DNA from 2 places in the Stenotrophomonas sp. YJH_SMC_133 genome. Region 2 is predicted to be linked to the other one. Evidence: predicted binding sites of a transcription regulator. Region 2 holds the regulator's gene; the other holds the start of a gene.

Region 1 (3,205 bases), on a different contig from region 2:
GCACCACCGCCTGGTTCACCTGTTCGATACCCGAGCTCTGCTCCTGCGAGGCGGCAGAGATATCGGCCATGATGTCGGTCACGCGCTGCACCGAGGCCACGATCTCGCCCATCGTGGTGCCGGCCTGACGAACCAGCGCCGATCCATCGGCGACCTTGCCGACCGAATCCTCGATCAGGCCCTTGATCTCCTTGGCCGCACCGGCCGAGCGCTGCGCCAGCGTGCGCACCTCACTGGCCACCACCGCAAAGCCCCTGCCCTGCTCGCCGGCACGAGCAGCTTCCACCGCCGCGTTCAAGGCCAGGATGTTGGTCTGGAACGCGATGCCGTCGATGACGCTGATGATCTCGGCGATCTTCTTCGACGAGGCTTCGATGGCCGACATGGTGGTGACCACCTGGCCGACCACCTCGCCGCCCTGTGAGGCGACGCCATGCGCACCGATGGCAAGCTGGTTGGCCTGGCGTGCGTGCTCGGCGTTCTGTTTCACGGTGGAGGTCAGTTCCTCCATCGACGCAGCCGTCTCTTCCAGGTTCGCCGCCTGCTGCTCGGTGCGCCGCGACAGATCGTTGTTGCCCGAAGCGATCTCGCCTGCCGCCAGGTTGATGCTGGACGCGCTGGACTGGATACGGCCGACAATCTGCTTGAGCTGATCGACGGTGGCGTTGCAGTCATCACGCATGCGGGCGAACACGCCGTGGAAGTCGCCCTGCATGCGTACAGTGAGGTCACCGCGCGAGATCGCCTGCAGCAGGGTCGACACCTGCACCAGGTTCTCGTCGGTGGTCTGCATCAGGCGATTGAGCCCGGCCACCATGTCGCGGAAATCATAGGCGAAGCGATCTTCATCGCCGCGCAGGCTGAAGTCGCCGGCGGCTGCGGCCGTCGCCAGGCGGCGGATCTCACCGTTGATCGCCGACAGGCTGGTCTTGGTTTCGTCCATGGCCTGGGTGATTGCGGCCTTCTCGCCCGGCAACGGATCCATGTCCACTGACAGATCACCGCGGGCGTAATGCTTCATTACTTCGATCAGCCGGTTCTGCACCTGCACATGCGAGCCGACCAGCGCATTGGTCTCGTGCACCATGCGCCCGTAGTCGCCAGGAAAAGCACTCTCGTCCATGCGATAGCTGAGGCTGCCCGCGTCGTGCTGGCGGGCCAGCTCGCCCTGCGCCGCCATCACCGACTGCAACTGCGCCTGCATGCGCTGCATCGACCTGAGCAGCTGCGTCACCTCATCGTTGCCGGACGCGTCGATGCTGTTGTCCAGCCGCCCGTTGGCGATGCCGTCGGCCAGCTTCACCGCACCTTCCAGCGGGCGGGTCAGGCTGCGGGTGATGGCCCACGCGGCCAGCGAGCCCAGTAGCAGGCTCAACGCGCCGAACACGATCGACAACGTGCCTGTCCAGGATTCGGTTGAACGGTATTCCTCGCGACTGCGCTCGGTCAGTGTCTCCTGATGCCGCAGCAGGGTCGAGATCGCCTCATTCCATGCGGTGGCCAAGCCGTGCTCGGCGAGCAGTTCCTTGGCCGCGCCGTTGAAATCACCGGCCTTCATGCGCTCGTGCAGATGCTGGGTGGAGGCGTCGGTGGCCTTGCGTGCCGCGTCGATTTTCGCCACCAGGGCATCACCAGTGGCGTCGCGTGGAATCTTGATGTACTTGGCCCAGATACCGTCGTAGGTCTGCGACAGCTCCTGCGCCTTCTGATAATCCTTGTCGAAATCCTCACCGCGCTTGATCACCATCAGCCGGCGATGCATCAGCACCGCGTTGTTGGTATCCAGCATGTCGTTCAACAGCCGCATCTTCACCATGTTGACGTCCACCACTTTCTCGAACTGGGCGGACTTCAGGTGGTTTCCGTACAGCACGAGGCCAACGATGGCCACGATGAACAGCAGCAGCAAACCGAACCCGGCACCCAGCCGGGATCCCACTCGAAGGTTGCGTAAGGCGAGCATCTCAATTCCCTTGATCATGGCCGTATGATCGATGGCGGCGCAGGCAGGGGAAACTTTATGGGTCGATATTATTATATCGATCTAAAACTCTGGAACTGTGCAGACAGGTGTGAAATCAGAAAACCCACGAACGCGTTATATCCATAAGGCATATCGCCATGTGTACCGAGAATGGGATCAGGCCCGGGCCTGCCGCCCCGGCATCCAGCATTACGGAGCAGCAGGCCCCGGGAAGACCAGATCCTTCCCGAGCCTTGCCGCATAGATGCTCTCGAACTGGAAGGAGAGCACAAACCGGAACTCGCACGCCGCAGCGTAACGATTGATGAAGCGGCAGATTTCCTCCCAGGCACTTTCAAACCCGCTCGCGCGGAAATGAAACGAGCCGAGCAGGCCGACCTGCCACTTGGCTTCAATCCCTTCCGCAACGACAGCTTCCGGCGGGTCGACGATGCTGAATCCGAAGCCGGTGTTGGATGCTGGAAGATATCCACGCAGGCCGTCGGCACCGTCGGAGTACGGCCTGGATCGAGTCCAGAGCGCGCAGCACGAAACCCAGATCGGCACCGGCTTCGACTCAAGCAAGCTTCATCAAAGCTCGGTGTCGTTACAAGCCCTGACCCATTCGTCAGGATCATCGGGCGCCACCGACATGAATCGGACTACTACGTCCACTGTTCACGGCCATCTGCGCCGATCCAAACCAGACCCGCCGGAGCATCGGTCAAGAACCAGAGGCCGAATCCATCGATATCATCTTCACCAGGATTTTCGGGCCAAGCGTTTGAGATTAGCGTCAGCTGCTCCCTCCAGTCGCCTTGCAAGAACACCCCGTCCGTTGCAAGCCTCACTTTCCCTTCCCTCAACAAACGACCCATCAACTCGAAGAACGCGTCTTTTCTTTCGGAGATCCCAACACCTCCCATTTCCATCGTCATGTGCTGCCAGACGGCACCCATTGATAACCCAAACGAAGAAGTCACCACTGCACAATGAATCCCGTCTTTCATTTGAACTTCACCTCTACTCGCTTTCCATTATTTATGGATTTATCCTGCACATCAATTGTCCAACTAGCACCAGTCTTCTGCGCGCTCGTTGAAAAATCTCTAAGAGTTATCTTTGCACCAGAGCTCGTGGTTGCCGTATAAAGAAGACCCTTTCCAGGTACGACCTTCGCGACAGGCATGCGATCAGTTCCAGTCAGCTGTCTGAAATACAGCATGACATCGGATGTGCTTG
Region 2 (3,205 bases):
TGATCGACACCGCCGGGCTGGGCCCGCGCGACCGCGCGCTGGCCGCGCAGCTGCAGTGGCTGCGCGCCGCCCGCCAGGTACGCACCCTGCTGGTGCTGCCGGCCAACACCAGCTTCGGCGACATGGACGAGGTGGTCCGCCGCTTCGGCGCCGCCAACCTGCAGGGCCTGGTGTTGAGCAAGCTGGACGAGACGGGCCGCTTCGGCAACGCCCTGTCAGTGGCCGTGGACCACGCCCTGCCGATCACCTGGGTGACCGATGGCCAGGACGTTCCGGACGACCTGCACCGGGCCAGTGCAGCCAATCTTGTACTTCGCCTTGAAGATTTGCGCCGAGCGGCCGATATGCCCTGCAACCCGGAGTTGAACCATGCCGTCGCGTGAGTACGCCAAGCTGACCAAGACCTTCCCGCTGTCGGCCACCCGCAGCGAGCCGCTCGGCCCTGTGCGCACCATTGCCGTCACTGGCGGCAAGGGCGGCGTGGGCAAGACGAATGTGTCCGCCAACCTGGCGGTGGCACTGGCCGGGATGGGCAAGCGCACGCTGCTGCTGGACGCCGACCTGGGCCTGGCCAACATCGACGTGATCCTGGGGCTGAACCCGACCTTCACGCTGGCCGACCTGGTCGCCGGCCGCTGCTCGCTGGACGACGTCATCGTCGAAGGCCCGAACGGCGTGCTGGTGGTGCCGGCCGCGTCCGGCCGCCGGCACATGGCCGAGCTGGCCCCGGCCGAGCACGTCGGCCTGGTCAACGTGTTCTCCGAGCTGGAACGCGAACTGGACATCATGGTGGTGGACACCGCCGCAGGCATCACCGACGGCGTGCTGACCTTCTGCCAGGCCGCGCAGGACACCGTGGTGGTGGTCTGTGACGAGCCGGCCTCGATCACCGACGCCTACGCGCTGATCAAGGTGCTGTCGCGCGAACGCGGCGTGGACCGCATCCAGGTAGTGGCCAACATGGTGCGCGACCCCAACGAGGGCCGCGTGCTGTACGAAAAGCTGACCCGCGTCTGCGAGAAGTTCCTCGCCGATGTCTCGCTGAACTACCTGGGCTGCGTGCCGCAGGACGACTGGCTGCGCCTGTCGGTGCAGCGCCAGCAGCCGGTGGTGAAGGCCTACCCGTCCAGCCCGGCCGCGCTGGCGATCACCGAGATCGCGCGTCGCACCGCACGCTGGCAGGCGCCGACCGAACCGCGTGGCGGCGTCGAGTTCTTCCTCGAGCGCATCCTCAAGCAGCGCGGGGTGGCCGCATGAAAGGCGCAGCCCAGTACAGGGAAGTCCAGCGCTCGGCGGCCAACGAGGTCATCGCCCAGCATTCGGACCTGGTGCGGCGCATCGCCCACCACCTGGCCGCGCGGTTGCCGGCCAGCGTTGAAGTGGACGACCTGATCCAGGCCGGCATGATGGGCCTGATAGAAGCGTCGCGCAGCTACGACGCCGACCAGGGCGCCTCGTTCGAGACCTATGCCTCGATCCGCATCCGCGGTTCGATGATCGACGAGATCCGCCGTGGCGACTGGGTGCCGCGCTCCGTGCACCGCCGTGCACGCGATGCCGCCGCCACCATCCGCCGCCTGGAACAGAGCAGCGGCCGCGCCGCCAGCGCCACCGAAGTGGCCGCCGCGATGGAGATGCCGCTGCCCGAATACCTGCGGTTGATGGAAGACGCCGCACGTGGCCAGGTGCTGAGCCTGGAGTCGCGCATCGAGGACCAGGGCGAGCTGGACACCGTCGCCCAGGGCGGCCCGACCCCGCAGCAGGTACTGGAGCGTGGTGAGTTCGGCCGCGAGCTGGGCAAGGCCATCGGCCACCTGCCCGAGCGCGAACAGCTGGTGCTCTCGCTCTACTACGAGCAGGAACTGAACCTGAAGGAGATCGGCGCGGTGCTCGGCGTGAGCGAGTCGCGGGTCTGCCAGATCCACGGCCAGGCGGTGCTGCGCCTGCGTGGCCGGCTCAAGATTTTCGAGGCGGCGGACGCCGGCCTGGAAGAATGAACATGCCCGAGGCGGCTGCCCCCGGCCGCCCGGAATGAACAACAAAGGAACTCTGCTTTGAACAAGAACATGCGCATCCTGATCGTCGATGACTTCTCGACCATGCGTCGGATCGTCAAGAACCTGCTGGGCGATCTGGGCTTCACCAATACCGCCGAAGCCGAGGACGGGCATGCCGCGCTGTCGCTGCTGCAGAGCCAGCCGTTCGATTTCGTGGTCACCGACTGGAACATGCCGGTGATGACCGGCATCGAGCTGCTGAAGGCGATCCGTGCCGATGCCAAGCTGAAGACCCTGCCAGTGCTGATGGTCACCGCCGAAGCCAAGCGCGAACAGATCATCGAAGCCGCCCAGAACGGCGTGAACGGCTACATCATCAAGCCGTTCACTGCGCAGACGCTGGAAGAGAAGCTCGGCAAGATCTTCGAACGCCTGGCGGCCAGCGCCTGATGGATACCACGGTCGACAAGAGCGCCCTCTCCCTGCGCCTGCAGGAAGCCCTGGACGCACTCGAGTCCGGTGACGAGGCCGCCTGGCGGCAGCGCATCGACGGACTGGTCGCGCTGCGTACGCAGCCGATGATGAGCGGCCTCTCGCGGCTGGCCCGCGAGCTGGGGCAGGCACTGGGTGAGCTGCCGACCGTGCCCAGCGAGGCCGGTGAGCTGGACGACGCCTGCGCACGCCTGGACCACGTGGTGGCCATGACCGAACAGGCCACGCACCGCACCCTGGACCTGGCCGAGGAATGCCGCAGCCTGACCGAACAGCTGCGCGCTGAAGGCCTGCAGCCGGGCCAGGACGCGCAGCTCGAGCGCATCCGCCACAACCTGACCGAGATCGCCCTGACCCAGAGCTACCAGGACCTGACCGGGCAGATCATCCGTCGCGTGGTCGGCATCGTCCGCCGCGTGCACGAGGGCTTCGGCGCACTCGGCCTGCCGCCGGAACAGCATCGCACCGACCCGGAACTGGCCGGGCCGGCACTGAAGGGACTGGACCGCCACGCGGTCTCGCAGAACGACGCCGACGACCTGTTGTCGGATCTGGGGCTGTAAGCATGAGCGCGGTATCCGACGACATCACTGCCGATTTCATCATCGAGGCACAGGAAATCCTGGATCGCCTGGGCGAACAGCTGGTGTCGCTGGAGCAGGCACCGCAGGACACCGAGCAGCTCAACGCGGTGTTCCGTGGATACCACACGCTCA

Evidence for each region. Region 2 encodes FliA, which starts transcription of late flagellar genes. Its sites were predicted from a motif close to TAAAGTTTNNCNNNCNNNGGCCGATAA; they were not measured.
Region 1: the regulator FliA is predicted to act here: its motif matches at 1,995-2,021, upstream of AC5P78_RS15115 (methyl-accepting chemotaxis protein).

Annotation. Positions count from the first base shown of each region.
Region 1 is NZ_JCAFTW010000010.1:31,854-35,058, forward strand. Features, by position in the region: gene AC5P78_RS15115 (methyl-accepting chemotaxis protein) at 1-1,963, opposite strand, end outside; gene AC5P78_RS15120 (hypothetical protein) at 2,174-2,548, opposite strand; gene AC5P78_RS15125 (DUF596 domain-containing protein) at 2,629-2,973, opposite strand; gene AC5P78_RS15130 (hypothetical protein) at 2,970-3,205, opposite strand, start outside.
Region 2 is NZ_JCAFTW010000019.1:30,771-33,975, forward strand. Features, by position in the region: gene flhF (flagellar biosynthesis GTPase FlhF) at 1-383, shown strand, start outside; gene AC5P78_RS20255 (MinD/ParA family ATP-binding protein) at 370-1,257, shown strand; gene AC5P78_RS20260 (RNA polymerase sigma factor FliA) at 1,254-1,997, shown strand; gene cheY (chemotaxis response regulator CheY) at 2,055-2,447, shown strand; gene AC5P78_RS20270 (protein phosphatase CheZ) at 2,447-3,052, shown strand; gene AC5P78_RS20275 (chemotaxis protein CheA) at 3,055-3,205, shown strand, end outside.